One region of the Paenibacillus sp. YAE3 genome, then DNA from elsewhere that is predicted to be linked to it. Evidence: riboswitches for the same ligand, from Rfam matches in the RefSeq annotation. Region 1 holds a riboswitch; each other region holds the start of a gene.
The links. Region 1 has a riboswitch for cyclic di-GMP ahead of nadE (ammonia-dependent NAD(+) synthetase). Riboswitches for the same ligand answer to the same signal wherever they lie in the genome.
Positions count from the first base shown of each region.

Region 2: linked by a shared signal. The riboswitch ahead of AC27KL_RS24220 (DUF8202 domain-containing protein) and the one ahead of nadE (ammonia-dependent NAD(+) synthetase) in region 1 are both predicted to bind cyclic di-GMP.
Region 3: linked by a shared signal. The riboswitch ahead of AC27KL_RS21500 (amino acid adenylation domain-containing protein) and the one ahead of nadE (ammonia-dependent NAD(+) synthetase) in region 1 are both predicted to bind cyclic di-GMP.
Region 4: linked by a shared signal. The riboswitch ahead of AC27KL_RS24230 (cadherin-like beta sandwich domain-containing protein) and the one ahead of nadE (ammonia-dependent NAD(+) synthetase) in region 1 are both predicted to bind cyclic di-GMP.

Region 1 covers NZ_BAAIYF010000015.1:54,517-58,732, forward strand. Annotated here, with positions in the region: gene AC27KL_RS23840 (helix-turn-helix transcriptional regulator) at 261-1,028, opposite strand; cyclic di-GMP riboswitch class I at 1,177-1,271, opposite strand; cyclic di-GMP riboswitch class I at 1,496-1,590, opposite strand; cyclic di-GMP riboswitch class I at 1,902-1,995, shown strand; gene nadE (ammonia-dependent NAD(+) synthetase) at 2,216-3,103, shown strand; gene AC27KL_RS23850 (DUF4062 domain-containing protein) at 3,232-4,216, shown strand, end outside.
Region 2 covers NZ_BAAIYF010000016.1:474-4,689, forward strand. Annotated here, with positions in the region: partial or broken gene AC27KL_RS24220 (DUF8202 domain-containing protein) at 1-2,289, opposite strand, end outside; cyclic di-GMP riboswitch class I at 2,566-2,655, opposite strand; gene AC27KL_RS24225 (S-layer homology domain-containing protein) at 2,939-4,216, opposite strand, start outside.
Region 3 covers NZ_BAAIYF010000012.1:64,579-68,794, forward strand. Annotated here, with positions in the region: gene AC27KL_RS21500 (amino acid adenylation domain-containing protein) at 1-2,416, opposite strand, end outside; cyclic di-GMP riboswitch class I at 2,633-2,733, opposite strand; gene AC27KL_RS21505 (4'-phosphopantetheinyl transferase family protein) at 2,920-3,648, opposite strand; gene AC27KL_RS21510 (hypothetical protein) at 3,697-3,852, opposite strand; gene AC27KL_RS21515 (MFS transporter) at 3,966-4,216, opposite strand, start outside.
Region 4 covers NZ_BAAIYF010000016.1:5,319-9,534, forward strand. Annotated here, with positions in the region: gene AC27KL_RS24230 (cadherin-like beta sandwich domain-containing protein) at 1-1,675, opposite strand, end outside; cyclic di-GMP riboswitch class I at 1,970-2,070, opposite strand; cyclic di-GMP riboswitch class I at 2,360-2,459, opposite strand; gene AC27KL_RS24235 (DUF4062 domain-containing protein) at 2,850-3,419, shown strand; gene AC27KL_RS24240 (hypothetical protein) at 3,528-4,061, shown strand.

The sequences.
Region 1 (4,216 bases):
CTCGCGTTACTATACGAAAGGCGGAAAGAAAATCCCTTGAAATCAAAAGAACCGGCTGTTTGGCCGGTTCTCTCTTCTACGTCCATTTGGTTTTCTCGACACTCTAAGGGCCTTTTAATTGTAGTTTTTGGGTTTGCTATTATCGTACGAAGCGTGATTTTTGTCGAATGATGAAATAACCTTAACTTTGATTGTAATTATAAAAAACGCACCAATTAAAAAAAATACCCAAAATTGGGTACTTTTCGTTTCGAACGTGGTTATATAAACTTTTTAAGAAACGCTCCTTTATGATGGACTCTCGTTTTAGCATAGATCTTCTTAATAAACGTCCGAACCGTATTTTGACTAATCCCGCAAATGTCCGCAATCTCGGGAACGTTTTTATTTTCCAGCCACCCAAATGCGATTTCCTTTTCCCGATTCGTTAAATCATACTGATCAAACAGGGCATAGACCTGCTCCTGATAAACCATTGGATTTTTAGGGGACAATTTTTCTTGAACACTCTTCGCCAGGCGCTCAATCAGCGGCAAGGCAAATGTCACTTCGTGAAAAGAGTGAAAACTGAGGCCAAGGTAGCCTATAACAACCTTTTTTATTCGAATTGGGGTACAAACGCATGCCAGCTCCCAAAACAAATTATTGCTATGTTCGGTCCCAATAACGACGGAAAGGGACTGTAATTTGATGGATAATGAAATGGCGCTCATTCCTGCGTCTTGGTTGGCAACGGAGTTGCCCTTTTGGATATGATTCCTTTTAAAAAAGGATTTTAACGAATCGGTTCCGAGGTAATCCAAAACATTCCCGTCAGGGTCAGCAATGATAAATAAATAAGGGATAGACAGCAAATCGCTTATATTCCGGATTTCCTCTTGCAGCAAAGAAAGGATCTCTCTCTGTTCAACCAGCCTGTCGCCTGCTTCGGATCTATGATCGACATGAGGAAATGGATGGTTTGCCTCCAAGAATGTTTTTGATTCCATATCCGACACATGCTTCCACGAACGTCTGCTATCGATCATTTTGTCCCCTTCTTTCGAATTTATTTTGCCATCAATAATAAGATCGATCTCTCCTCGTTATCGCCGCCGCTTCATTTCGTAAAGAAATAAAAAATCCCCCGCCTTGCATGAAAAATACATAGCAAAATAGACGGAGGTCTCCGTCGTATTCGGCAACTGGCTGGCATCGCGGTCCGAAGTTGATCCGCATTAGCCCCTTTAGCTTTGCGTCGCCACTTTTCAGTGGGTTTGCTATTATCGTACGATAACTATTCAGTTAAGACAGCTTTTACGTTTTGAAAGTCCATCCTACGCTTGCGTCAATTCGAAATTTTCCGCCGCAGAAAGAAAGGTGCTGCTACAGATAAAGCCCAGAAAGTTTAATTTAAGTTTTGTGCAATTCCCTCCTCTTTAAAGTATGTTAAAGGACGCAAAAAGCCTCCGTCAGCTTTAAAGGGATAGATAAATAGACGGAGGCTTCCGTCGTATTCGGCAACTGGCTGGCATCGCGATCCGAAGTTGATCCGCATTAGCCCCTATAGCTTTGCGTCGCCACTTTTCAGTGGGTTTGCTATTGTCGTACGAAACGAACTATGTAATTGACATACGCAATATCACATTTTGTAATATTTTGATTTAATTAAACTATAACTACTTCATTTTAGCATGAATATAGGCCCAACGGATCAATTTATTGGAAGAGATTGTTTTATTTTGTCGTCAGATTGCAAAGCCATCCATGGTGAGCCCGAGCCCCTTCCAGAGCATCCCTCTCTTTTCAAATTTATAAAATTAGCGTGCATTTTCAAATATTCCCCAAAACAATCCGAAAGACCTATTCCTATTTTCTGGTTATTTTTAGTAAATTGAATTCAAGCGACAAATTCATACCTCGTACGACAATGGCAAACTTACTGAAAAGTAGGGACGCAAAGCTATAGGGGCTAAAATGGATCGGATGATGCCATCATGCCAGCCAGCTACCGAATACGACGGGGGACCTCCGTCTATTCACTGACTTGATCATAGATAGGGGGTTTTTTGTGTTGTTTGATCATTTAGGTATACTCCGTTTCGTTCGATAAACAAGAGGGATTTGATATTCAGGTTTTATTTGTCGCCTATAACGGAACATTGCATGTTTTACATTTAGAGGATTATAGAACTTGATGTGTGTATAATAAAAATTTCTTCGGAGGTATTTTAACATGAGTACACTCAAGCAAAAAGATGAAGTTATCCGCATCAAGGAAGGGAAATCAACCGAAAATCGGGCTCTACAAGATAAAATTATCAACTTGCTGCAGGTGAAGCCTTCGATTGACCCCAAGAGCGAAGTGCGCAATCGCATCCAATTCTTGAAGGATTACCTGCTTCACACAAATAAAAATGGATTCGTGCTGGGCATTTCCGGGGGGCAGGATTCGAGTTTGACGGGTCGCCTGTGTCAAATCGCTGTTGAAGAACTTCGCCGGGAAACGGGCAGAGACGACTACGTGTTCATTGCTTTGCGGCTCCCTTATGGCGTCCAACTGGATGAAATTGATGCCCAACGGTCTCTCGATTTTATCCAACCTGATAATGTATTGGTCGTGAACATCAAGCCTGCGGTGGACGCTGCCGTACGGTCGTTTGAGCAAGCGACAGGGCAGAAAATGTCCGACTTCAACAAAGGAAATCAAAAAGCTCAGGAGCGGATGACCGTTCATTATCGTTTGGCTCATCATTTCAATGTGCTTGTGGTAGGCACGTGCCATGCAGCAGAAGCGTTGACCGGTTATTTTACCAAGTATGGAGATGGAGGCGCGGATTTGACTCCGCTGACCGGATTGACGAAGCAGCAAGGTCGTGAATTGCTCAAGCTTTTGGGCGCAGACGAGCGAATCTACACCAAGCCGCCAACGGCGGATTTGCTCGATGAAAAGCCGGGACTGTTGGAAGAGGACGAACTTGGTCTCTCGTTTAACATGATGGATGCTTACTTAACGGGTCATGCCATTCCGGACGATATTGCCGAGCGGATTGAACGCCGGTTCGAGATGAACGAACACAAGCATTACCTGCCAGTCAAACCGCTTGATACTTGGTGGAGGTAGTCAAACGCAGAAATTGGTCTTACTGTGACATCCCAAAATGCCAAGAGGGTGATGAGGTGGAACACCCTCTTGGCATTGACGGGTTAAGATATGGCTGCGTATGCAAAACAAGGGGAGGAGAGGTCCAGATGGCTGAAGTCACCAAGATTTTTCTAAGTTCTGCTGCGGATCCCGAGTTTAAAAACCTGCGATTAGAAATAAAAACCTCGTTAGAAGAACTAAATCATCGCGTAATTAATTTTGAACACCAGTTTGGTCCTATTGGGCGTGACGCTATTCATACATATCTAGAACGGGTATCGGCCTCTGACGTCTACTTGTTATTCATAGGTCGTCGATCAGGGGCCTATATCAAAAATGAAGACCGAACGACCACCCATCTTGAGTTTGAGCAAGCATATAATGAAAACAAGCAAATTTACGTACTGGTCAGCGATTTTATTAAGGACCATTATTTTTCCACGATCAAACCGTATATTGACCGCTTCTGGAATGATCATGGCAGAATGCCCCTTGCATCGTTCAAAGATGAATTTTTACCCTTTCTTGAATCCCAAGTTGATGTAGATGCTCATGGCGTAGAGCCTTATATTTGGTTTTTCCTTACGGATTTGTATCATAAAAAAATATATTTTGAATCCTTCAACATAGAGAATCCGGAATACTTTTCGCGGTTGCGGAAATATTTAAGCGATGATCTGCGTCGCGGATACAAGTACTTGGCACAGGAAAATGAAATACAAGAGCAGCTTTTACTGGCTCAGTCTTACCCAAGGCTGCAGCGTACCGTATTTTCGCTTACTGCATTACTTGAAGATGGACACATATATGACATGTCCCGCTTTCTTACAATATTAAGGGATGAATTGGATGGCGGCCGCATCGTTTACTCAGGTCGTCATTATGCCGCGCCAACTTTGGGTACGTATCGGCGATGTTGTGGCATTACCCTCTATCAACATTTCAATGGCAAGATGCGATTAGTCCAAAGCGAGGGAAATGTCGGTTATCGATTGGTGCGTTCGTTGGAAGATCCCAATTCCTATGTGGGGGATACGTTCAAAAATTACGATAACGGGTTATATTATGATCAAGCAAATCAGATGCTTTACT
Region 2 (4,216 bases), on a different contig from region 1:
GTCATTAATCGAAAGCTCTTTCGCACCAATTTTAACCGTAAGACCAGTTAAATCAGTTAGTTCAATCTCTTGATCGAAGGTTAGAGTAATCTCTTTCCCACCAGTTGTAACCTCTTCAAGAGTAGCTGTTTTCACTTTTGGCGCTTCCACACCATATGTGAAGAACTGTCCATTCGTTAATCCATCCGATACTGTAGCTACATAATATTCTACACCGTTAAGATCTTTGATCGCTAATTCATATCCCTTAGCGGAATTAAAATCTGCCTCACTATTACTTACAAGCAACTTTTTTCCGGCAGGAATAGCACTTGTAGGGATTGCTACTTGAACTTGACCAACTGCACCAGTGTTTTGTACCTTCCATACACGCTGGGCATGGTTTACATTTCCAATTTGCTGGTCAAAAACAAGCCCTTTTCCATTATCGCCCCAGATCAGATATTGCTTATCTGTAAGCAGATTAGTATTAAGCGCGTTCGTTTCAGCCAGTTCGCCGATACCAATCGCTACTTGGTCACCTGTATTAATGCTACGGCTTTGCTTTTGATACAAGCTCCCCGCATCATCACGGCCAATACCTGCAATATTTTTCGTGTAATTTGCATCTGCTACCCACACTTGGTTACCAGCAGCATCATAATAGTTACTCTTACCATCATTTAACGTAATACCGTACTTCAGAGCAAGGTAACTTTCTACCTTATTACGTTCCTCAGGCGTGGCTTTTTTATTTAAGACGATAATTTCAGCAACATTTCCGTTAAGGTAAGAAGGAGTGGTATTATCAGATCTTCTGCCTATCTGTGGTACTCCAATCATAGGATTTTCGAGTCCAGGTACTGAGTTGGTGAGCGCTGGACTACCATTTTTTCTGTATATACTACCTTCTTTATCACGAGCTGCATTCCATAAACCGTATTCCCCATTTTCAGGAGGACCCGCTTCCATATATTTACCTGCGCTGTTCTGTGCATCAGATAGAGGGAAGATTCCGGTATAAAATTTACTTTGGTAAGAAAAGAAGAAATACATGGCCTGGTGGCTTATACCCGTTTGTACTATTGGAGAAAGGATAGCGCCCCGATCCGTCCCCTTATCTCCATTCCATGCGGCTACGGTATATGCTTCCGTCATGTTAATCTCGGTATCGCCCCGCAAATACCCGTTCTTACCAAAATTAACGACAGGGTTAAAGTTTACACCATCCGATTGATAGGTTGGTGCTGTTCCCACAATAGAAAAACTATTCTTGCCAATCTGATCTTTCCAACCTGGAAGCGTACCGTCGCCACCGGCTGTTACACCGTCATCTGCTTTTAGCCATAAGGATACATTGCTACCTTTTACCCCGCCAGGCGTCGTTTTCCATACTAAAGTATTGTTTTCTCCATAACTTGCAAGAAGACCGCCTGAGTCTGCAACCAGATTTTCGATCCCTTTCAAATCTCTGGAATTTGCTTGTCCAAACTGTTTTCCCGGAATCATACGATTTTGTGCGGTAATACCCGCTTGCCCGGTAAAGTCTCCACTTAGAGTAATATTTTTAGAACCTTCCAGATAAACGTTTCGCTCCGATTCCCCAAACGTATTCCCAGTAATGACTGCATTGCCTGAAAGGTCAAACTCACCAGCTTTTACTTGAACTCCACCACCACTATTCCCAGTGATTTCGCCTCCAGTCATAGTGAATCTTGCACCAGCTATATTAATAAGGACCGCACTTGAATTCGCATGCATATTACCTGTAATTTTTCCACCATTCATTTCTAGGACCGAAGTTTGGTTTAGGAGAATGATTGCGCTTCCTCCTATAGTGTCATAATTGTTGCGTAAAATAGTGTCTTTTTCAATGGTCAGTTTTGAACTACCTATATTAAATATCCTTCCATCTACTAATTCACTCCCACCGTCAATAACGATATTTTTCAAAGTAAGGTGACCGCTATTAAGACCAAAAAGTGTTTTTGAACCGCTGCTCTTTGAACCACGATGAATCACAGCAGGCTTATCGGCTTCAGGGTCCGTAGTAATCGTAAACTTCTTGGCAGCATTCATATCAAAGGGTGGTGGCAATGTGATATCGTCCTTGACATATATCGTTCCCCCGTTATCAACCTCTTGATAGGCTTTGTTCAATGTCTTATAAGGATTCTCTTTAGTTCCATCCCCTGTGCTATCATTGCCGCCACTAGCTACATAAACTTCCGAAGAAGCAGCATAGCTGACTGGAGTCCCTAAGCTTGCCCCTAGACCCGTGAAGACAAGAGAAAAAATCAGGAACATCATCCCTATTTTCCGTAATCTAATGTTGTTGCTTAGCAAATAGATCATTCCTTTCTTGTGTAAAAGTTATCAATGCACTCTTTTAGCTACCCTTGTCCACCTCTTTTTTCACTTTTTTAACTGCTATGTCAGGATCACACGAGCTGCAGAAATCAATTGGCAGAAAACCGATAAGGATTACGGCCGGTCCTTACAGCAACGGGCTCCTTCAATAGAATACCTAAAAAAATAAAAACTCCATCCAATAGCAAGCGCCAGTAGACGGAGTTTTCCGTCGTATTCGGCAGCTGGCTGGCATAGGCACTTGGCTCCCTTTAGCCCCTTTAGCTTTGCGTCCCCGATTTTCAAGCGGGTTTGCTCTTTTCGTACGAGTGTATATATGTAAGATTTGCAGTAAAACTTCCTATTTGTTAGCCTTCCTCAAAATCATAGGCTAATCTACTAACCTCAATGTTGTTGAATTTTGTCGGATTTAGTACTTTAGTAGCTTCTTTTGACATTATATGAGACAATTCTGAATATTTTCTGAATCGGTCTGGTTTTAGAAGAGTCTCCTGCTATTAAAGAAGTTGTTACCAGAAGGAATTACTAAACAGATAAAAAAACAACCATTGACGACTTGTCGTCATCAATGGTTGTTTGCGTTGCTTCATTACTTGTCAATCAGGTTCGTTACTTTCAGCATTCTTGCCATCAGTGCAGTGACTTCCGCACGCGTCATTCCTGCTTTCGGGCTCAGATGCTTAGGTCCATTGCCTTGGATAATTCCCGCTGCGATCAGCTGGGCAACATCCGCTTTCGCCCAAGAAGCTACTTTATCCCCATCCGCATATGGTGCCAGCGTAGAAGCGATTTGCTCCTGATTCGGCACGTTTACGGATTGAATCAAGCGGTATGCACGAGCAATCATGGCAAAACCTTGCTCTCTCGTGATTTGCTGTCCGCCTTTGAAGTTGCCGTCCTCATATCCGCGAACAATATCAAATTCATCCGCGAGCGCTACAGCATTCCGATACCATGCCGTCGACGGCACGTCAGGGTAGATGTTTTGCGGCGCGTCCTGACGCATCAGACCTAGGCCCAATACGACGATTTCAGCGAATTCGGAGCGTGTCACATATCGGTTTGGCGAGAACGTATTGTCGCCGTTGCCTTTCAGGTCGAGTCTTGCGGCAATGTTGTTTACGTCCGCTCTGCCCCAATGATACTGGACATCCTCGAAATCCTGCGGATTCCAAATCACCGAATAGGTACCGCTGCTGCGCAAATCATTGATGAGTGCGAAATACCGGTTATTCACCTTCGTGACGACCGTCGGCACATGGAACACGCTGCCGTCCGGGTTCACAATAACGCCTGTCGTGATGCGGTTCGGGTCGATGCCTTCCGGAAGCGCGATGTATTTCGGCGCATACCCGTTCAACAACCCCGCTCTATCCGTTTTCCCGCCGTGCATAAAGCTCAAGTCAAGATCTACCGGATGCACAAGCAGTTCATAACCGCCTTGAGCTGCCTTCTCACGGGCAAGCTTGGCCAGATCGTCCGCAGAACGTTTGATTTTGATGTTAGCGGCAATATCGCTGAGCGGCGCGTTGCCGAATTGTTTGCTAATGGCATCCACATCAAGCTGTCCTGCAGGAACCGGATAAATCGCCAGCACATCTTCAATTTCCAGGCTGGAGCCGGTATCGGCGATCTTTTTCAAGCCTTCAAGCGTCAATCCTCGAACTTCAACATCGCCCTTACCCGGTACGCTGATGCCGAGTTTATGTCCTTTACCGTCCGCCAGAATGCCGGACAGCTTGTCCTTATCGATCGTAACCGTCGCTTGGTCACCGTTTACCGTACCCGAAGCAAACGATACATTCGAACCGTTATCGGTTGTGATGATGTTCCCCGGTTTCACAGGGTCTGTCGTTGGTGGTGGAGT
Region 3 (4,216 bases), on a different contig from region 1:
TCGCAATGACGTCCGGGCCTGACCCGGCGGTTTCGGTTGCAGCCGCTTGCTCGTTGCCGTAAGACGATTCCGAAGCCGCTTGTTCGATCCATTCCGCTTGCTCCCGAACCGTCGGCCGTTCGAACAGCAGCGTGACCGGTACGGATGCGCCGAAACGCCGCTCAAGCTTGGCTTGCAGCAGGACGGCCTTCAGCGAATCCCCGCCCGCCGTAAAAAACGACTCGCAGGCGTCCACGCGGCCCAAGCCCAGCACCTCGCTCCATATGGCCGCCACTTCTTCTTCCCATTCGCCGGCCGGGGCTTCGTAACGTCCCTCGTCGAGCGAAGCCGCGGGGGCGGGAAGCGCACGTCTGTCGACCTTGCCGTTGGCCGTTAGCGGAAGCTCTTGAAGCCCTACCAACTTGGAAGGAACCATGTAATCCGGCAATTGCTCCGCCAAAAACGCCTTCATTTCGCCGTAGGCCAATTCCCCGTCCGCCACAACGTATGCGCACAAATATTTGGCGCCGGATGCGTCCTCGAGATCGATGACGACGGCTTCGGACACCTGCGGGTGCTGCAGCAGCCGGTGTTCGATTTCGCCGGTTTCGATCCGGAAGCCGCGGATTTTGACCTGGTGGTCGATCCGCCCGAGGAATTCGATGGCGCCGTCTTCCGTCCATCTTGCCAAGTCTCCCGTCCGGTACAGCCGTTTTTCTCCGGTTATGCCCCCGGGAACAAACTTCTGCCCGGTCAGCTCCGGCTGGTTCAAATAACCGCGCGCCAGCCCGCTTCCAGCAATGCACAATTCGCCGGCAATGCCGACAGGCTGCGGATGCCCGTATGCGTCCAGAATGTAGACCCTCGAGTTATCGACCGGATAACCGATCGGAATGTTCGGCGTCAACTCCGTGACCTTATAGGCCGTCGTGACCACGGTGTTTTCCGTCGGGCCGTAGCAATTGTACAGGTCATAGTTCTGCCTGCTGAACGATTTCAGCTTGTCCCCGCCCGTCAAAAGAACGCGCAGCGTCGGATGGTCCATCGTCATGAAATGCTCGCAGAACTGGGTCGGCAAAAAGCTGATCGTAATGCCGTGCCGCTTAAAGTACGCATGCAGCTGCGTCGAATCCAGGCGGATCTCTTCGGGAATGACGTGAATCGCCGCCCCCGACACCAGATACGGAAACATCTCCCACACGGAAGCGTCAAAGCCGAACCCGGCGTATTTGGTGGCCCGGTCCTTTTCGGTCACTCCGAATTCCCTGATGTGCCAGGCGCACAGATTGACAAGCGATCGGTGCTCGACCATTACGCCTTTCGGCCTTCCCGTCGAACCGGAAGTGTAGATCACGTAAGCCATGTCGCCCGGTTCCGCAGATTCGCGCACATTCCGCATCTCCACATCGGCAGCCTCCGATTCGCCGCGAGTATCGGCAGAAAACTCCGCCGCGCAAACCATCTGGCCTTTGAAGCGGACTTTTCCGTCCAGTCTGACCTTCGGCTCGGTGACAAGCAGCTCCGTTCCGCTGTCTTCGAGCATATACGTGATGCGGTCGGCGGGATACGCCGGATCGATCGGCAAGTAGGCCGCGCCCGTTTTCAGGATCGCCAGCGTCCCGACGATCATCTCAAGGGACGGCGTCGCGATGATGCCGACGATCCGCTCCCGGCCGGCTCCCCTCCGTACCAATTCGCGGGCCAATCTGTCCGCTTTTTCGTTCAGCTGGCCGTACGTCAACGATTCACCTTGGTAGACCACCGCGATGTTATCCGGAGCCTTGTGTGCCTGATCCTCAAACAAGCCGTGGATGGTCCGGTCTAATTCGGCATGCGCAGCCGTTTGGTTCCAGCCCGCAAGCTGGGCCTCCTCGTCTTCCGTCAGCAGCTTCAAGCCGCCGATCGTCATGTTTGAACCTGCCGCCCATGCGGCCATGATATGCTGCAAATGCCGGCACATGCGCCGAATAAAATCGCCGGGGAACATGCCGTCCGCATGCCAAACCTCGAAGCCGCCCGCTTCGTGCCGATCCAGCGAGACCGCCAGCTCGAATTTGCCCTGCAGCTCGTCCGGGCCTATGCCGCTCCCCGTCCCAATGGCGGTGTTGCATACCGGGGATCCTTCGTCCAGGCCGGCGCAAATACCGGCAATTTCATCGAAAGCCGCCGACTTGGCCGCATGCTCCTTCATGGCGGCGGCAACCTGAAGCACATGACTTTGCAGCGTCGTTGCCCCGTCCGCTTTCGTTATGAGCGGATAGGCTTGCTCGGCGGACGCGACGACGGCGAACGCAACCTCCTCCCGGCGCAAATACCGGATCAGCAGCATGCCCCATGCCGCACTCAGCAGCACGCTTGGTTCGATACGCGCGGTCTCGCATGCCTGCCGAATTTGACGCCCCGTTTCCTCCGGCCAGCGATACATAACCCTTTGCATTGGAATGGACGCCTTTCCAGAATGAATGCGCAGTATCGTCCGTTCTTCCAATTGCTTCACATACCGATTCCATTCATCCAAGTTGGACTTTCCTGTTGTTAACACCGACATGTTCATCTTTCCTTTGCTTGATCATAGGATTCTGTATAGAAAAAAATTAAAAACAAAAAAACTCTACTTGCCGAGAGTAGAGTTCCTTCGATCGCGAAAACGTCTTTCGGCAGCTGGCTGGCATAGCGATAAGATCAAGGATCTTGCCGCCTGAAGCCCCTTTAGCTTTGTGCCCCTGCCTTTCGGCAGGTTTACCTTTGGCTTGAGTTTTCAAAGTGCGGTATTTCAGATATTGCTGAAAATAAATGAAATATCTGAAAAATACACTTTTAATATATCATGTTTATAGTTAAAGTACAGGTTAGATCCTTCCAATAAGAGGTAATAAAAGTGTCTATATCCCGAAATTATGGGAAATGCCATAGGTTATCATTGGAAAAGCCCCCCGCCCCTTAGTCCCCGGCTTCAGAACATGACTTTAACGCGTCCAGCAGCCCATCGGGAGAAAAGCGCCGGACAGCGGCCGCTTGCTCCTCCAGCGGCATGCAAACGGATAACTTGTAGTCGGGGTCAAACGGGACGACTTGAAGATGCAGCTCCGGATCGATCCCGCCTTGATGCATGATGCGAATCCCGGAAGGATGCCTGATCGTCTCCAGCTTGGACAAGCCGATCGAAAGGCCTTTGCCGACGGCTTTGGAATAACTTTCTTTAAGCGTCCACAACTCGAAAAAGAAGGCATCCCGACGTTCGGCGGGCTGCCTTCTCCATTCAGTAAGCTCCCGTGGCGTAAAGCACAACTCGGCTGCTTCCGCTTCCGCCCGGCCGATATGCTCGACATCGATGCCGATCGGTCCCCTGGCGCCCACGGCGCATACGACCCAATCCTTGGCGTGGGACACGTTAAAATAATAGCCGGGAACGCCTGCCAGGAATGGTTTGCCGTAACCATCCCTGGCAAACTCCACGTTCCGGAGCCGTAGCCCCTTTTCGAGACAAGCCGTCACCCGTTTCAAGGCATCGGAAACGATCACGCGCTCCGCGTCCCGCTCCGATCTGTGCCTCGCGGCCCGGGACCTTGCTTCATCAGGCAAAAAGGCGAGCAGCCGCTGCATATCCGCGCCGGCGCCTTCCCGCCAATCGTTAAGATTTACGGTATATATCGTCGCGATGCGTTTCACCTTCTCCCCTTCTTCGCTCCTTGCCGTGAAAGCCGTTTATGGCACAAGTCAAGGAATCAGTTTGAGCTTGCGCGCCTGCTCTTCGGTCAAAATAAATTCCTCGGACGGCCATACCTCGTCTTCGTCGTCCACGCCGAACATGTTCATGACTTCAGGCCAAATTCCTTTTTCCACCGCTTCTTCCTGGGTAATAATCACTTTCATGAGCGACCAGCCTCCTAATGTTGACCGTATTTAATTCAAGTATTACCCAATCATGGACCCTTGTCGACAGCAATATGGCAGCCGGAGCGCAACGGCTCTGTTCGATAATCCCATTAAGCCTTCGTTCGGGATTGCGCGGGGGAAGGCTCTTGGGCGAACTGCATCCGCCCCGCGCCCATCATCGACACCGAAAGCAAGGCGAAAAACACCGGAAGGAGCGCCCACAGAAACGCGTGATCGACGGAAAGCGAAAGCGCCGCGCTGATTTTTTCCATGACGGGCCTCGGAATCAGCGCTCTCATCTCAGGCGATAAGAGCTGCTGCGGGTCGGCGTTTGCCGGCATGTTTTCCCCCGAACCCCCAA
Region 4 (4,216 bases), on a different contig from region 1:
TCGGCTTTTCCTGACCGTCTTCGATCAGTCCAGCAAGCTTCAGTCCATCCAGCTCCCCGCCTACCTTCACCAGATTCTTCTCAGCCTCTTGCAGAGCAGCCAAAGCCTGGTTTACCTGATCCTGGGTCGCACCAGGATCACGCAGTACGCTTTCTGCTGCATCAAGCGCGCTAGTCAGATTGTTCCAGCTTGCCGAGGTGTAGTCGGACCCGGTCAATTCGCTTGCAGCGATCTTGCCGTTGATTTCCTCCGCTTTCTGTTTCAGCGCGGATTTGTCGACAACGTTTGTCGTATCCACAGTAATGTCTCTTGACACTTTCGATACTTTGCTGTCTTTCTCAGCTGTCACTTCAATGGTGTACTTTCCGTCAGACAAATCTTCCGATGGTGTAAAGCTCCAGTCGCCGTTTCCATCTACAGTGGCTTTTCCTCCGGCATTTGGAACCACGTTGCCATCTTTGTCTTTGATCACTACGGTGACTTCCGTACCTGCTTCCGTTTTCCCTTTGATCGCAGGTTTCGTTACGTTCACCGTACCACTTGGTTCAGTGATCTCTAAGGCTGGAGAAGGAGGAGGTAAAATCTCATTCTCTGTCAGTGTAATTAACTTGAACCCAACAATTTTTCCATTTGAATCAACCTCATAGACGCCAACATATTTGTTCGTGTTCGCATCTACACCTTTGAGGTCAGAACCCGAGGTGTATTCTTGAGCACCCGCTGGAACATCTTCCCCTTGAAGCGGAAATGGGAGAAGCGTGTCAGAAACAAGCACCATCAAAGAATTTCCACTCTCAGGTGTGGCTGTTATTTTCGTTCCGGCTTCAGTTCCCTTAACCGCTGTAGCTTCCAGTGCTTTTGCAGGCGTGATGGCTCCATCCCAGAATTTAATAGAATACACCTTGCCGCCTTCTGGTCTCTCAACCCCCATAGTGGGAAGATCATCATGGAAAAAGCCGAAGCGAATTTTCCCATTTTGCAACTCAATTGGGGTAGCTTTTCCACCTGAATCGTTAATTTCAATTTCCTTGCGAAATTCCCCGTTAATCATCATATAGGCAGTAAACATTTTCGAATCATTATTTCTTGTAGCGATAATGTCGACAATTTGCTTTGGTTCAGCAGTTGTTGCTCCTTTTGTACCTACATTGTAAAACATCAACTTTCTGTCGCCATCACCAGTAAAATAAAATCCTTCTGTAGTCGTTTTATCCTTATAATCAATGATTTTGGTCCAATTAGGATTAAACTTGTCATAAGAAAAACGAACCCCTACTGAGTAACTACGAGAAATATCTTTATCAACGACTGGATCGATGTCGAGCGTAAATCCGCCACCTTTTTCATCTTTCCCTTCATTAATTGCCGTCCAATACCAATAGCTGCCGGCACTGTCCGCTCCGTACCCTTTCGTAGCGTTGCCATACATTCGAGTCTTACCATTAAAGGTATGTTCACCGGACACCTCTTCCAGTTTCGAGTGACCCAGTTTATCAACAGGCAACCCTCCATTTCCGGGGTCCCTAAACTCATAATCCACAATAAGATTAGGCGCTGAATCAGCCGCCTTCGCTACCGATGCGAACGCAGCTGGGAAGCCGCCAACCACAACGATGAACGCGAGTAAAACCATAAGCTGTTTCTTCCAAAATAACTTACTTCTTCGTGCTAACAATCGATCTCAACCTCCTGTTTCATTTCGTACCTCCCAGCAGTTGCGGGAAGATTCGAATTTTCTTAAATATCTTGGGACTTTTGCTCTACTCTATCTACGCTTACCTCAAAATAAGCATCTAGCCCCGTTCAATGGTTCAACAAACTAACAGAGTATATCAAAAAAAGCATCAGCTCCTTTCAATGCTGCAAACCTTTCATTGACCCTTTTCCAGACCGACGTACTCCAAATAAAGTGAAAAAACCCCCATCTCATTAGCGGACAGTGCGCAAGTAGACGGAGGTTTCCGTCGTATTCGGCAGCTGGCTGGCAGTAGCATTTGCATTTTTCAGCAAATCCTTTAGCCCCTTTAGCTTTGCGTCCCCGATTTTCAAGCGGGTTTGCTCTTTTCGTACGAGTGTATATATGTAAGATTTGCAGTAAAACTTCCTATTTGTTAGCCTTCCTCAAAATCATAGGCTAGTCTACTAGATGTTGTTGAATTTTGTCTGCTTTAGTACTTTAGTAGCTTCTTTTGACATTATATGAGGCAATTCTGAATATTTTCTGAATCGGTCTGTCCACATAGCGTTGGATTTCACGATCGCAGGTATACTCATGCTGCATCAGTGCTGAGCTTTTTAGTGTAAAAAAATAAAAACTCCATCCAAAAGCAAACGCTAATAGACGGAGTCCTCCGTCGTATTCGGCAACTGGCTGGCAGTAGCATTTGCATTTTTCAGCAAATCCGTTAGCCCCTTTAGCTTTGCGTCCCCATTTTTCAACGGGTTTGCCTTGATCCTACGATCTTGTATTTAGTTGGAAATTTAACTATTATACTAAGGGTATATTATTAAAGCGTATGAAATCAGGTTCTACGGCCTTATTTTTATAGTCATTTCTCTCCATTTGTAATATTTTGGAGAACTATGACTTTTTGACTTGAAAGAATGCGGCGACTGCCTATAAAGCCCCATATTTATGCTGTAAAAAAGCTTGTTTGAACAAAGTCCTTAATCAGGCCGGCGGGACCGTGGCAGACTGCGGCTATTACTTTATTGTCTCCGCAAAAAAGATCCCATCGAAGCCGTTTGCATCATCTCTGCTCAATTTATCTGTACCCCCCCAATTTTGACAAATAAAGTGAGAGAATGGTAGATTCTATCTATACTAATTCTTTCATTCGGGTGGGCTTATGAGAAGAAAATTACAAATTTATATATCGGCTACTTACTACGATCTTATCGAAGATAGACATGCCGCTGTTGAATCCATACTTCGAGCCGGTCATATCCCTGCTGGAGTCGAGCAATTTTTTAATGAAAGTCCACTGAACATGAGGAAAAGATGGATCGACGATTCCGACGTATATATCCTGATTCTTGGCGGATTCTATGGTTTAACGCTCCCCGATGATGAATCCAAAAGCTATACGCAATGGGAATATGAATATGCCGGAGAAACGGGAAAACCTAGATTTGCTTTTGTTCTCACAGATGAGAGATTAAGACAACTGCCATACGATTTTACAGAAATTGAGCACTATCAGGAGTTTCAAGCGTTTAAGCAAACGGTCATGGAAGAAGTCCCGATCTATTATGTTGATGATGTACGGCACATTAAAATGGTTCTTCATGATCAATTGCCGAAGTATGCAGCAAGAGACGATTTGTATGGCTGGGTTTCCGGCAAGGATATCCCGGACGTTCAAAAGCTGTTGGAAGAGAATGCAAGATTAAAGGCGGAGTTGGAGAAAAAGAAATGAACGAGGGGCTGGCCGAACCAGTCCCTTTTTTGGATCTTCCTTTAAAATTCCGTTTTTTCTCGATGACAACAACTAGGGCCCAATCATTGAAAAAAGGAGCGAAAAATCGTGTCTAAAAAGAAGTTGAACTTCACCTTATTAGTTCATTCATTATTTTGTTCATTCATTTTGATTGGGTTCCTCAGTGGCTGCTCACAAAATCGAATGGATTTTTACGAGAATACGGATACTACAGATCTATCCAAGGAAAATATCGGCGGGATCAAGATCGGATCCATTGAAAAGGATGTGACGAACGTTTTTGGTAAACCGGATTCTATCCATCGGTCACAAGAGCCTGATACTTATTATTTGATTTACGGTAAAAATGAAGATGTTCAATTCAAAATCGTAGATGGGGTTGTGAAAGAGTATTTTTTTTCGGACCAAAAGCTTACCACGGAAAAAGGTATCTCCATCGGGGATTCCAAGGCAGATGTTATTGAGAATTATGGCAAAAACTATTATACGAGAACTGATACAGGAGAAAAAGACAACGTTCTAGGTTATTTCGATAAAGAAAACAATATCGTATTGGAATTTATTTTCGAAAAAAACCTGGCCGTCATACTCTCTACGTATAATGGCACATCAAATCACTAATGGGTAAGCACAAAAGACTTCAGGAATTCATCATTAGTTGCTTCCTTAAACAAGACCTCGAAATTATGCAAAGCCCCACAAATGATGCATCGCAGAACAGGCTGACACAATCCGTACCGTCAGTATAGCGCTGTAATACATTGACTTTTTTTCCA